2 regions of the Bradyrhizobium sp. WSM2793 genome follow, and region 1 is predicted to be linked to the other one. Evidence: riboswitches for the same ligand, from Rfam matches in the RefSeq annotation. Region 1 holds a riboswitch; the other holds the start of a gene.
What was found. Region 1 has a riboswitch for cobalamin ahead of A3AS_RS0102125 (DUF1636 domain-containing protein). Riboswitches for the same ligand answer to the same signal wherever they lie in the genome.
Positions count from the first base shown of each region.

Region 2: another riboswitch for cobalamin. It lies ahead of A3AS_RS0125065 (TonB-dependent receptor); the one in region 1 lies ahead of A3AS_RS0102125 (DUF1636 domain-containing protein).

Region 1 is NZ_KB902768.1:489,594-496,800, forward strand. Features, by position in the region: gene cobD (threonine-phosphate decarboxylase CobD) at 1-677, shown strand, start outside; gene A3AS_RS0102115 (cobyric acid synthase) at 666-2,114, opposite strand; gene cobO (cob(I)yrinic acid a,c-diamide adenosyltransferase) at 2,120-2,755, opposite strand; cobalamin riboswitch at 2,797-3,018, shown strand; gene A3AS_RS0102125 (DUF1636 domain-containing protein) at 3,113-3,487, shown strand; gene cobW (cobalamin biosynthesis protein CobW) at 3,484-4,518, shown strand; gene cobN (cobaltochelatase subunit CobN) at 4,518-7,207, shown strand, end outside.
Region 2 is NZ_KB902791.1:317,137-324,343, forward strand. Features, by position in the region: gene A3AS_RS0125040 (transglycosylase SLT domain-containing protein) at 1-1,632, opposite strand, end outside; gene A3AS_RS0125045 (adenylate/guanylate cyclase domain-containing protein) at 1,955-3,691, shown strand; gene A3AS_RS48490 (hypothetical protein) at 3,815-3,991, shown strand; gene A3AS_RS0125055 (hypothetical protein) at 4,130-4,339, shown strand; gene A3AS_RS0125060 (hypothetical protein) at 4,439-4,702, shown strand; cobalamin riboswitch at 4,746-4,961, shown strand; gene A3AS_RS0125065 (TonB-dependent receptor) at 5,075-7,207, shown strand, end outside.

The DNA of each region.
Region 1 (7,207 bases):
CGACCTACAATGAATACGCAGGGGTTCTGTCGGCTGCAAGCTGGGATGTCCAGGAGGCCAGCGAGCTCGACGCGCTGGCAGGCGCGGATCTCGCCATCGTCGTCAATCCCAACAATCCCGGCGGTCAGCATCATGCACCGAAGGATCTGCTCGCACTGCTGCCGCGCGTCGGCCGCCTCGTCATCGACGAGAGCTTTGTCGACGCCGTTCCGCTGCTGTCGCTTGCATCGGAGGCCGGTCGGCCGGGACTGCTGATCCTGCGCTCCTTCGGAAAGTTCTATGGTCTTGCCGGCCTGCGGCTCGGCTTCGCGATCGGCAATGCCGCCGACATAGGCAAGCTTGCGTCGATGTCGGGTCCATGGCCGGTTTCGGGAGCGGCGATCGCGATCGGCTGTCGCGCGTTGCGTGACGACGCCTGGGCCGAGGCCACGTCAGCGCGACTTGCCCGGGGCTGTGTTCGCCTCGATGCCATAGCGCACGCGCAAGGCTGGATGCTGCTTGGGGGGACGCCGCTGTTCCGTCTCTACGAGACGCCCGGCGCGCTCGCCGCACAAGAGAGATTGGCACGAAGCCAGATCTGGTCGCGCGTCTTCGCACAAAGGCCGACATGGTTGCGCCTCGGGCTTCCGGGTAGCGAAGCCGAATGGACGCGGCTTGCCGAGGTGCTAGCGCGCTAGCGCGAGCAGTCCTTCCACGTCGAGATGCTTTTCGATGTGATCGGCCAGCGCATCGAGCGCGCTTTCGACCCTGGCTTGATAGGGCTCGCCACCTGCGGGAATGTCGAGCATGGCCAGATACGCCTTGCGGAAATCATCCGACGTGAACAGGCCGTGCAGATAGCTGCCCTGCACGCGGCCATCGCGCGAGATCGCGCCTTCGGGCTCGCCGTTCAGCTTCGCAAACGGGCGCGCGCGATCCGGCCCGTCAGTGCGGCCGATGTGGATTTCGTACGCCTCGATTGGCTGGTCCGTGTCGGTATGCACGGCCGCGACACGCGTCAGCGTCTTCTGCGGACTCATCACCGTGTCCACGTCCAGAAGTCCGAGGCCCGGCGTGTCGCCTGCGGTGCCTTCGATGCCGTCAGGATCGGCGACGCTGCGCCCAAGCATCTGATAGCCGCCGCAGAGGCCGAGCACATGGCCGCCGCGGCGGTGGTGCGCGAGCAGATCGATGTCCCAGCCTTGCGCGCGCAGGAAGGCGAGATCGCCGCGCGTCGATTTTGAGCCGGGAATGATGACGAGGCGGACATCGCCCGGGATCGGCTCGCCCGGGCGCACCATCACGAGGTCGACGCCCGGCTCGAGCTTGAGCGGATCGAGATCGTCGAAATTGGCGATCCGCGACAGCGCCAGGCAGGCGATCTTGTACTGGCCCGGCTTGCGCGCGTCGCTGAGGCCGAGCGCATCCTCGGCCGGCAGCTCGCCGGCGCGGGCGAACCAGGGCAGCACGCCGAAGCCGAGCCAGGCCGTTCTTTGTTCGATCAGCCTGTAGCCATCGTCGAACAGCGAGGGATCGCCGCGGAACTTGTTGATGACAAAACCCTGGATCATCGCGGCATCGTCGGGGTCGATCACGGTCTTGATGCCGACGAGCTGGGCGATGACGCCGCCGCGGTCGATGTCGCCGACCAGCACGACCGGCACGTCCGCCTTGCGCGCAAAGCCCATATTGGCGATGTCGGCCTTGCGCAGGTTCACTTCGGCCGGGCTACCGGCACCTTCCACCAGCACCAGATCGGCGCGCCCCTTCAGCCGCTCAAAGCTCTCCAGCACCGCGCCCATCAGCGATGGCTTCATCGCGGCATAGTCGCGCGCACGCGCGGTCGCGATGCGCTTTCCGTGGACGATCACCTGCGCGCCGATGTCGGTCTCGGGCTTGAGCAACACGGGGTTCATGTCGGTGTGCGGGTCTACGCGAGCGGCGAGGGCCTGCAACGCTTGTGCGCGGCCGATCTCGCCGCCGTCGACGGTGACGGCGGCATTGTTCGACATGTTCTGCGGCTTGAACGGGAGCACGCGCAGGCCGCGCCGGGTGAAGGCACGCGCGAGACCGGCGACGATGAGCGATTTGCCCACGTCCGAGCCGGCCCCCTGGATCATCAGCGCGCGTGCCATCGAACTCAGAACTCGACGCCGGCCTGTGCCTTGATGCCGGAGCGGAAGGGATGTTTCACCAGCGTCATCTCGGTGACGAGATCGGCGATCTCGATCAACTCGTCCTTGGCGTTGCGGCCGGTGAGGACGACATGCGTCATCGGCGGCTTCGAGGTGGTCAGAAACTCGACGATCTCGGCGATGTCGAGATAGTCGTAGCGCAGCGCGATGTTGATCTCGTCGAGCACGACCATGCGCAGGCTCTCATCGAGGATCAGCTCCTTGGCCTTCTCCCAGCCGGCGCGCGCGGCGGCGATGTCGCGGGCGCGGTCCTGCGTCTCCCACGTAAAACCTTCGCCCATGGCGTGGAACTGGCAGAGGTCGCCGAAATGGCCAGTGAGCAGGCGCCGCTCGCCGGTATCCCAGGCGCCCTTGATGAATTGCACGACTGCGCAGGGAAAGCCATGCGCGACGCAGCGGACGATCATGCCGAAGGCCGACGAGGACTTGCCCTTGCCGGCCCCGGTGTGGACGATGATGAGGCCCTTTTCGCCGCTCTTGGTCGCCATGATCTTGTCGCGGGCGGCCTTCTTCTTCGCCATTTTCGTGGCGTGGCGGGTGTCGGTTTCTTCGGCCGTTTTTGTATCCGGTTCAGGCGTCATCGGGTCCCGGTCCTTCGGCTTGACAAGTGGCGGCCACCGGCAAATGGTGGCCCGGCGTTGGTTCCTGTCCTATGACAGGCGAAGAGGGAATGCGATAGGGTCCGAATCGGCAAGATTTGGGTCCAAAATGCAGCCGCCCCCGCGACCGTGACCGGAGAGATGTCCGAAGCCACTGATTCCCTCAGGGAATCGGGAAGGCGGGGATCGAAGGGGAAAACCCTGCTCCGCAAGCCGGGAGACCTGCCAGCGCGGACGAGTTTTGGACCGGCGGACGGGGTGTTCCGCGACGGGGAAAACGGGCCTTCTGAAGAATGGTCCGTGTGCCTCATCGCCTCCCGCTGTTATCTGGAAGAGGCGATGACCGTCACACTTCACGTCTGCATCACCTGCCGTGCCGGCGAGACGCCAGGCGAGGGCGAGGCGACGCCCGGCAAGCGCCTGCATGGGGCGATCCTCGACGCGGGCGTGCCCGAGGGTGTCAATGTGGTTCCCGTCGAATGCCTGTCGGCCTGCAACCAGGGCTGCTCGGTGGCGCTGAGCGCGCCCGGCCGCTGGTCCTACGTCTATGGCCGCCTGTCCGATGCGAATGCGCAGGACGTGGTCGCGGGCGCCGCGGCCTATGCGGCCGCGCCTGACGGCCTTGTGCCCTGGCGCAGCCGGCCGGAAATATTCCGCAAGCAGTCGCTTGCCCGCATTCCCCCCATTGCCGTCGTGCCGGAGGCCGCCGAATGAACTCGCTCGCAAAAGTCCCGGTTACGGTGGTCACGGGTTTTCTCGGCTCGGGCAAGACGACGCTGATCCAGCATCTGCTCAGCAATGCCGGCGGCAAGAAGCTCGCGGTGCTCGTCAACGAGTTCGGTAGTGAGGGCGTCGACGGCGAGATCTTGAAATCCTGCGCCGACGCCAATTGCCCGGAGGAGAACATCGTCGAGCTCGCCAATGGCTGCATTTGCTGCACGGTTGCCGACGATTTCATTCCGACCATGGAAAAACTGCTCGCGCGGCCGGTGCGGCCCGATCACATCCTGATCGAGACCTCGGGCCTGGCGCTGCCCAGGCCGCTGCTGAAGGCATTCGACTGGCCGGAGATCCGTTCGCGGATCACCGTCGACGGCGTGATCGCGCTCGCCGATGCCGAGGCTGTCGCCGCTGGCCGCTTTGCGCCGGATCCTGACGCCGTCGAAGCGCAGCGTGCGGCGGACGAGAGCCTGGATCACGAGACGCCGCTGTCGGAAGTGTTCGAGGATCAGATCGCCTGCGCCGACATCGTGCTGCTGACCAAGGCCGACCTCGCTGGCGCGGCGGGACTTGAAGCGGCCAAGGCTGCCATCACCGCCGAGATGCCGCGCCGCGTGCCGATGCTCCCCGTGACCGACGGTGCGATCGATGCGCGCGTCATCCTCGGTCTTGGCGCTGCCGCCGAGAACGATCTCGCCGCGCGTCCCTCGCATCATGACGGCGAGGAAGAGCACGAGCACGATGATTTCGCCTCGGTCGTGGTCGACCTCCCTGAAGTCGCCGACGTCGATGCGCTGGTCGCATCCGTCCAGAAGCTGGCGCGCGAGCAGAACGTGCTGCGCGCTAAGGGCTATATCGCGGTCGCGGGCAAGCCGATGCGGCTGCTGCTGCAGGCGGTCGGCGAGCGTGTGCGCCACCAGTTCGACAAGCCCTGGGGCGCAGGTCACAGGCGGTCGAAGCTCGTCGTGATCGGCGAGCACGGCGATATCGACGAGGCCGCAATCAGGTCAGGACTTGGTATCTGATGCACGTCGTCTTCCGCGAGAGCCGTGGTCTGGAGGAGACCGCGACGCCAAGGGATATCGGCCAGGACCCGGCCGATCTCGTGGTGCTCTCGTATTCGGATTCGGATCTCGCGGCGTTCGCAGCCGGCTGGCGGCGTGGTCGCGAGAGCCTGCCGTCATTGCGGCTCGCCAATCTCGCGGAGCTGCGCCATCCGCTGTCAGTGGACACCTATATCGAGCGCACGCTGTCTCAGGCGCGTGGCATTCTGGTTCGCCTGATTGGTGGTGAGTCCTACTGGCCGTATGGTCTGGCTGTGCTCCGGCAGCTCGCCAAGGACCGTGGCATTGTGCTGGCCGTGCTGCCGGCCGACGGTCGTGACGACCCGCGGCTCGATGCATACTCGACCCTGCCGGTCTCGACGCTGCGCCGGCTCAAGGTGCTCTGCGACACCGGCGGACCGGTCGCCGCGCAAGCCGCGATCGCACAGCTCGCACTGGCTTCGGGACTCTATGCCGGGCCTGTTATCGGCGACACCGCCGTACCCGAGATGGGGTTCTACGATCCCGCCCGCGGCGTCATTGCGGCACCGGCGCACGGCGAGGGCAGGCCGCGCGCGCTGGTGACGTTCTATCGCTCATATCTCACCGCCGCGGATACGGGCCCGGTCGATGCCCTGATCGCAGCGCTGCGCGGGCGCGGCTTTGAAGCCTGCGGCGTGTTCGTGACCTCGCTGAAGGCCGCGGGCGTCGCGGATTGGTTGCGGGCGCATCTTGCGCAAAATCCTCCCGCCGCGATCGTCAACGCGACGGCGTTCTCCGCGGCTGGCGACGACGGCACGACGCCGCTCGATGCCGCAGCGTGCCCGGTGTTCCAGGTCGCGCTCTCCACCGCCCGGCGCGAGGACTGGGCGGACTCGCTGCGCGGCCTGTCGCCTGGCGATCTCGCGATGCATGTGGTGCTGCCCGAGGTCGACGGCCGGCTGTTCGCGGGCGTGGTTAGCTTCAAATCAGCCGGCATTCGTGACCCCGATCTGCAGTTCTCACACCTGGCGCATCGCGCCGATGAGGAGCGCGTGACGGCCGTCGCTGCGCGCGTCGCGGCGTGGCGGCGACTTGCGGAGACGCCGGCCGGTGAGAAGCATCTGGCGCTCGTGCTCTCGAACTATCCGGGCCGTCCGCACCAGATCGCGCATGCGGTCGGGCTCGATGCGCTGGCCTCGGTCGAGGCGTTGGTGTCCGATCTCGCTGAGGCCGGCTTCGATGTTGCGCCGGTCCATGCGCTCGGCGAGGCGCTGCTAAGGCAGCGGCTCACCTGGGGCATCGCCGATTATCGCGCGGCGCTTTCGCGCCTGCCGCAAGTTTTGCAGGATGATCTTGCGCAAGCCTGGGGCGCGCCGGAGAGTGATCCGAGCTGCCGCGACGGCGCGTTTCATTTCGCCGCGATCCAATGCGGCAAGTCGGTCATCGCGGTCCAGCCGGAACGCGGCGATGCGACCACGCGCGATACCGATTATCACGATCTCGCCCGCACGCCGCGCCACGCCTATGTCGCGTTCTATCTCTGGCTTCGGCAGCAGGCCTGTGACGCCGTCGTGCACATGGGCGCACATGGCACGCTGGAATGGCTGCCCGGGAAATCCGTGGCGCTGTCGTCCGCGTGCTGGCCGGAAGCCCTGATCGGCGATCTTCCCGTGATCTATCCCTTCATCGTCAACGATCCCGGCGAGGCCGCGCAGGCCAAGCGGCGCTTGGGGGCCGTGACCATCGGCCATCTGCCGCCGCCGCTCGCCGCATCCGCCGTGCCCGAAGGCTTGCGCCGGCTCGAACAGCTCCTCGACGAATATTCGACCGCCGATGGTCTCGATCCCGCACGCCGTCGGCGATTGATCGCAGCGATCCGTGATGAGGCGCGCGTGGCGGGCCTCGAGGACGATCTCGGTTTGGATGCCTTGGCCGCGCCCGCCGAAGCCATTCCGCGGATCGATCGCTTCGTCTGCGATCTCAAGGAAAGCCAATTCGGCGACGGCCTGCATGTGTTCGGCTGCGGCGCCTGCGGCGATGCGGAGCGCGATGCGTTGCGTTCGGCACTTGCCGGCAAGCGCGTTGCGCCGGGACCGTCGGGCTCGCCCTATCGCGGCCGTCAGGACGTGTTGCCGACCGGACGCAATCTCTTTGCCGTCGATCCGCGCGCGGTGCCGACGCCGTCGGCGCATGCGCAGGGCATCAAGCTTGCCGAAGAGCTGCTGCGCCGCCATCTGCAGGATCACGGCGACTGGCCGAAGGGCCTCGTGGTCGATCTCTGGGGCTCGGCAACGATGCGCACCGCGGGCGAGGAATTTGCGATGGCGCTGCATCTGGCCGGCCTTGCGCCGCGCTGGGATCACGCCTCCGGCCGCGTCATCGGATACGACATCGTCGCGCCGGCCGAGCTCGGCCGTCCCCGCATCGACGTCACGCTGCGGGTGTCGGGCCTGTTCCGCGACGTCTTCTCGGGCCTTGCGCAATTGTTCGAGGCCGCCTCCGAAGCGCTTGCGACACGCGAGGACGAGGGCGACGAGAATCCGTACCGCCACCGCGCCTCCCGCGTGTTCGCGCCGCGTCCCGGACAATACGGCGTCGGTCTATCGGCGATCCCCGATGCCTTCACGCCCGAGACACGCGAAGCCGCGGGCGAAGCCTGGTTGTCGGCATCGTCCTGGGCGTTCTCGGC
Region 2 (7,207 bases), on a different contig from region 1:
GGTCGGAAAAGCGTAATGGTCGAGCGCGAGCCCGCGCGCCAGCGCCGACTTGCCGACCTCCAGCATCACGCGCGCATCGCGGCGCTGTCCGGCGAGTTCGCCGAGCCCCTCGAGGGCCGCGACGTCGGTGCTCTCCTTGGCGAAATCCTCGGCGTAATAGAACACCGTGTCGCGCTCGCCGATGCCGTAGAGCATGTCGGCAGCGCGCACGCGCTCGTCTGCGGGCGGAGTGTCGAGCGCGGCCAGCACGGGCGAGGGCGGTCGCAGCTCGATGCGATCGAGGCCGAGCTTTGCGCGCGCAAGCTGGCCGTAATAGGCGGTCGGATAGCGCGCGGCCGCCCGGTAGCTCATGCGAGCATCGGCCACAGCACCCATCGCCTCGGCGGCACGGCCGCGCCAGTAATGGGCACGCGACAGCGCGATCGGATTGGCCGAGCCTGCATCGATGGCGGCGAAGTGCACCATGGCCGCCTGGGGATCATTCAGGAAGCGCAGAGCGATCCAGCCGCACATGAAATGATAGTCGACGCGGTAGACTTCCTTCTCGGGCACCGCGGCGGTACGCACCACGTCATACGCCGTTTTGAACTTGCCCTGGTCGAGCAGCTTGCGCGCGAGCATGCGACGCTCGCGCCACCAGGCGTCGGTGTCCTGCGCGGCCATAGTGTCGGGCGCGGCGGCCAGGATCACCTCGGCGGCGTCGTCGATGCGATCCTTCTGGAGGTGCCATTGGGCGCAGCACAGCACATAGCCGAGATCGCGGCGCGCTTCAGTCGGTACGTCCTCGAGATAATCCTTGGCCTTGCTGGCCTTGCCGGTGACGGCGGCGCAGGCCTTGACGATCGCGAGCTCATCCTCGCCGAGCCGTTTCGCGGCGCGCCGCGCAGCCGCATAGTCCTTGGCGCCGAGCCGCTTGTCCATGCGGGCGCGATGATCCTCGGAGTTGAGCAGATCGCGGAACGCCTCGTAGGAATCCTCCTCGCTCCGCTCGGACAATTCGTCGGTGCGCCAGGCCTCGCGCACGAGCCGCGCGGCCCTGTCGGCGTCGCCTTCAGCGAGCAGCACGCGGGCGAGGGCGAACTTGCCCTTGGCGCTGGTCGGGCGGTCCATGGTGAATTTGTGCACGGTGGCCGCGTCGGCCTTCTCCTGCCACAGCCGCGCCTCGGCGCGGCGGCGAAGCAGGGCGCTGCTCGGCCAACCCGGATTGGCGGCGAGGAAGGCGGCATAACGCTTGAAATTGGCGGTGCTCTCGGAATGGCGCAGCATGAACCAGTCGGCGAGCTTCTGTCCGGCGGGATCAGCGATGCGGTCGCGCGCCGCGCTCGCATCATCCGTCTTGCCCTTGCGCGCGAGGTCGATCGCATCCTTCAGCGCGGCGAGGTCCCCGGTGAGCGGCGGGGCGGCCGGCTTCTCGGGCGGATCGTCGCCGGTCTTCTTCGACTTGCGCTTGGCCTCGGCATGCTTGCCATGGCGCGATTTCACCGCGGCATGACGCTGCTTGCCGGCTTTCGCCTCATGCGACTTCTTCGGCGCGGACGATTTGTGGCTGCTCTTGGCCGCCAGCTCGGTCGGAAGGAGGGCCATTGCGGCCACGGCAACGAGACACGCGAGCGAGCGTAGGCACTGGTTCATCCCATGGTCCCCCTGCGAAACCACTACAAACCAAGGTCCGCGACGACATGCGGCTTGAGAATCAACGACATCGAGAACGATGCCACGGCATCGTTTCGCATTCCTCACGCTGTCGCAACAATGCGGCAAAATACGGATGTGACCAGGGAACTTCGGCTGGGGAGCAAAGGTCAGCTTCTTTAACCTTTGTTAACGATCCGGGCCTGCGACGGTCAGGCTTGGTTCAGGGCGCCAGGAGGAACCAGATTGCGCGTGTTCCCGCAGCCAGATCCGGTGTATGGAGTTCCCTTGCTCCGTCCCTTTGGCCTTTGTCCCTGCAGCTATGCCGATTTTCAACCAGTCGATCAGGCGCAAGATCGTCGGTATCGCCCTCGGATTGATCGTCCTGATGCTGGTCACCTCGATCCTGTCGATGGTGATGTCGAGCCAGGTCGGCGTCCTGCTCGACGAGCTCACCAACCGCTACATCCCGGCCTATGGCGATCTCGCGCGCGCCAACATCCGCTCGCTGGAGCGATCGGTGGCGCTGCGGCGGATGATCATGATGAAGATGCAGGCGTCCTCGGACGAGGAGGCCTATGCGGCGCGCCTTCGCGAGTTCGAGGACGCCGACCGCAAGATCGAGGAGGAGGCCGAGCGCGCGCGCAAGCTGATCAACGCGATCATAGACGACCCTCGCACGCCGTCCGACAATGCCGCGCTGGCCCGGATCGAGACCCGTATCGAGACCGCCGTCGGCGAGCTGCGCCGCGATCAGAAGGAGAGCCACGCGAGGCTCCTCAACCAGATCGACGCACAGCAGATGGCGGAAGCGCGCGGCACCCTCGAGCATATCGACGCGCTGCGCGACCAGTTCAACCAGAAGATCGATGCGATCCGGGCCGACATGCTCAAGCAGGTCTTCGCCAGCACGTCGCAGGTGATCGGCCATCAGCACCAGGCGATCATCGTCTCGGGCATCGTGACGTTGCTCGCGGCGATCGTCGGCTTTGCCTTTGCGCTCCTGGTGTCCAGCGGCATCACGCGCCCGGTGCGGCTGCTGCTCGCCGGCACCCGCGAGGTCGAGGCCGGCCGCTTCGACAAGACCATCACCGTGTCCACGCAGGACGAGATCGGCGAGCTAGCCGCGGCCTTCAACCGCATGACCGAGCAGCTCAGGCACAACGAGCGCATCCGCGAGACCTTTGGCCGCTACATCGATCCCAAGGTGGTGCAGGGGCTGATCGACCGGCCCGAGGTCGCGATCGACGGCGAGCGCCGGGTCATGACCATCATGTTCTGCGACATGAGCGGCTTCACCTCGATGAGCGAGGGCATGACCCCGCGCGGCCTCGTCAGGGTGATGAACCACTATTTCACGGTGATGTCCGGACCGATCAGGAGCAATCGCGGCATCATCGACAAATATATCGGCGACGCCATCATGTCCTATTGGGGCCCGCCCTTCATCGAGGAGGACGAGCAGGCGCTCCTGGCCGGTATCGCCGCAACCGAGATGGTCGACCAGGTGCCCGCGCTGCAGAAGCAGCTGCCCGACCTGCTCGGCATCCGCGCCATGCCGGCGCCGTGTGACCTGCGGATCGGCATCGCCACCGGCGAGGTCCTGACCGGCAGCATCGGCTCCGAGCTGATGATGAGCTTCACCGTGATGGGCGATGCCGTGAACCTGGCGTCGCGGCTGGAGGCCGTCAACAAGGTCTACGGCACCCGCATCCTGATCTCGCAGGCAACTGCTGATGCGATCGGAGCGCGGCTCGAGCTGCGCGAGATCGATCGTCTGGCGGTCGCCGGCCAGAGCGCGCCGCAGCCGATCTTCGAGGTGATGGCGCGGGTGGGCGCGCTCACCGCCGCGCAGGACAGCCTGCGCACGCATTATGCCGAAGCGCTCGCGGCCTATCGGGCCCGCCGCTTCGACGAGGCGCGCGCCGCCTTCAACGCCGCGCTCGAAGCCGTCCCCGGCGACGGCCCCTCGCGCACGATGCTCGGCCGCATCGCGCAATTCGAGGCGAAGCCGCCGGAGCAGGGGTGGGACGGCGCCTGGCGGCTGGAGCAGAAATAGCCGTTTTGTTGGGCCGGCCCGCGCTGTCCGGAAAAAACGTTTCTACTCGATAACGATGTTCGCCGTGACCTATTTCCCGGGCTTAGGTTGGATGTCCTTGAGGCGTTTGACGGGGACACGCCGATGACGGAACTTCAGGACAGGCTGGAACGGTTCGAGACGCTCACCGCCGAATGCGAGCTGATCGCCAAGCTCGCCACCGACAGCACCAAGCGCGAGTTCTATCTGAAACTCTCGGAACAGTACCGTCAGCTGGCGGTGGACATGCGGCAGGCGATCGCGACCAAGGCTGCGGCCTGACGCGGGCTGCAATCCGTTCTTAAGGTTTGGCGCGCATCCTTGACGTCGCGAGCGATCGCTCGTGGTGGAAAGGCCGGGGTTCGCTGCAATGCAGCGCACCTCGCGAGTGTCATTTGCCATGCTTGACAGGGCAATCACATGCGCCTCGTTGCCGTGATCATAGTCGCGCTCATGACGGCGGCCTGCGACCAGGAGCAGGATATCACCGGCTCGACGCCGACCTGCCCGATGCGGAACTACAGCTACAATCCCCGCGACATGAACCAGTGCGTCAGTGCGTGCAAATCGTGCGATCGCGGCACCACGGTCACCTGCACCACCTCCTGCACCCTCAAGGGCGCGCGCTGAGACCACCGCTTTCTCCGGCGCACCCAGCGGCGGTGCTGGGGCACCGGAACGATTCACTTGGGTTAATCATTGAAGCAGGTGGGCAGGACGCGGAGTCCGATGGAAATGGGTATGCTCGATCCCGGTCGATTTCTGGTGTCGTGCTCGCATTGTGATGCCTGGCCGATGGCGGCCAATGTGAAGCGGTCGAGCTGGTCGGCGTCCCCGCACGAGGTCCGCTTTGTCTGCACGCGCTGTCGTCGCGAGGAGACCGCCATCGTCTCGGCCTCCGGCGAATTGACCCCGATCAAGCGCGTCGATGTTCCGCCGCACGACGTCGCTGTCGCCTGGGCCCAGGCGCAACGTGTGCGAGGGCGGACCTGAGCGCCCGGCATCCACCGGTCGATTGACTCCCGGGGCCAACGGCTCGTAAATGATCGGCGACGGTTCTCCTCAGGGAGATCAAAAGGGAATGTGGTGCGGGATTGTCCCAACGCAGGGATCTGTCTCAACGCCACGGCTGCCCCCGCAACTGTAAGCGGTGAATCTTTCGTCTCATGCCACTGGGAAACTCGGTCCTGGGAAGGCGACGCAAGGTCACGACCCGCGAGCCAGGAGACCTGCCGTCAGCCGTGGTCACACGCGAAGATGTCGGTCGGGGAGTACAGACATTAGCTTCACCGGAGCAATCCATCGCTCTGCCGTGAAACCTCGTTCGCTGTGACGTGCCACTGACGTCATACCGAGGTTACAATTGTGTCCCGTCTCGTCTCTGCCGCCAGGCGCCTTGCCGCCGGCCTGCTCGCATCCGTTTCCTTCCATTCGCTCGATCTGTCCTCCGCCTTCGCCCAGCACGCGCTTGCCGAGCAATTGCCGCCGATCGAAGTGACGCAGCCCGACGATCACAACCGCACGCGGGCGAGGGCGACCGGTGACGGCGAGGCGACTCGGCAGCGGGCGAGGACGAATGTCGCGCCGGCAGGCAATGGCGCCGGCTCATCCGGCTCCGGCGGTAAGGCTGCCGCCGGCAACGGCGGCATCGTCGGGGCCGCCACGACCGTCATCACGGCCGCGGATATCGCGCATTCGCCATCGCAGACGCTTGCCGAGATCATCGCGACGCAGACGCCGGGGGCCCAGATCACGACGCTCTATGGCGGCCAGATCGGCGCCAAGACCAGCGTGGACCTGCGTGGCTTCGGCGCCTTTGCCACCGCCAACACGCTGGTGCTGGTCAACGGACGACGGTTGAACGACGTCGACATGGCGCAGGTGGACCTCTCCACCATCCCGCTCAATTCGATCGAACGCATCGAGGTCACGCGGGGCAATTCCGGGGCGGTGCTCTACGGCGACAACGCGGTCGGCGGTGTGATCAACATCGTTACCAAAAATGGCGCCGGCGGACCGCCCGTAACCGCGCGCATCGAGGCCGGCTTCGGCTCGTTCAACACCAGGCTTGGCAATGTCTTGACCTCGCTCAATTCCGGTCCGTGGTCGACCTCGTTCTACGGCAATACGGTCAGGACCGATGGCTACCGCGATAACAATCGCAATTCGCAGCAGAACGGCGTCGGCAATCTCAATTACACGACGCCGGGCCTGAGTGCTTTTCTCACCGTCACCGGCGACAATCAGGAGCTGCGACTGCCGGGCGGCCGCACCGTCGATCCCTCCATCGGCCTCGACGAGCTCAGGGCCAACCGGCGAGGGACCAGCACGCCGTTCAACCACGCCAACCAGCAGGGTTTTGGCGCGACCGCGGGCTTCACCAAGACCCTGGTCAACGGCGTCGATCTCATTGTCGACGGCGGCGTGCGCGACAAGAAGCAGCAGAGTGCGTTCTTTTCCACCCCGACGCCGGTTCCGGCGTTCTTCACGTCGACCTATGTCGGTTCCCATCTGACGAATTGGTCGATCACGCCGCGGCTCAGCGTGAAGAGCCTGCTCCTCGGCATGCCGTCGCAGCTCCTGACCGGCATCGACTATTACGATGCGAGCTTTGAGCAGAACCGCGGCCCGGGGCAGGGGCTCTCCCCCTGGCACAATTACGACCTCAGGCAGCAGACGATTGCGGGTTATGTCCAGCACACATTGGGAATCGCGCCCGCGACCGACATCTCCTACGGCGCGCGGGTGCAGAACGTCAGACTTGCGGCACGCGACAATTTCGACCCGGCAGCTCCCTTCAACGCCGACATCGGCGCGCTGCCGCTGACGAGCAACGAGACCCAATATGCGCTGCATCTCGGGGCCGAGCATCGCCTCAACGACCAGGTCTCGCTGTTCGGCCGCATTGCGCGCGCGTTCCGCACGCCTGATGTCGACGAGCGCCTGTCCTCGGGGCCTTCCTTCGATCCCTTTACCTTCGCTGCGATCCCGCAAACGTTCCAGCTCAAGACCCAGACCTCTTGGGATATTGAGGGCGGTGTTCGCATCAAGGGCGGCGGGTTGCAGCTGCAGAGCAGTCTCTATCTGATGGATCTCACCAACGAGGTCCATTTCAATCCGGTCCTGTTCTACAACACCAATCTCGATCCGACCCGCCGCTACGGCTCGGAGACCAGCCTGTCCTATCGCGTCAACGATGCCCTGCTGCTGCGCTCCGGCGTGGCCTATACCCGCGCGGTCTTCCGCGAAGGCATCTGGGCCGGCAACGACGTGCCGCTGGTGTCGCGCTACACGGCGAGTGCGGGCATCACCTGGAACATCTGGCAGAATTACGTGGTGCTCGATGCCACCGCGCGCTTCTGGAGCGAGCGACGCATGGACAACGACCAGGCGGGCACCCAAAAGCCGATTCCCGCCAACGGCACGATCGATCTCAAGCTCAGCGGCCAGGTTGAGCGCTACTTCTGGTCCCTCAGCGTCAACAATGTGCTGAATGCG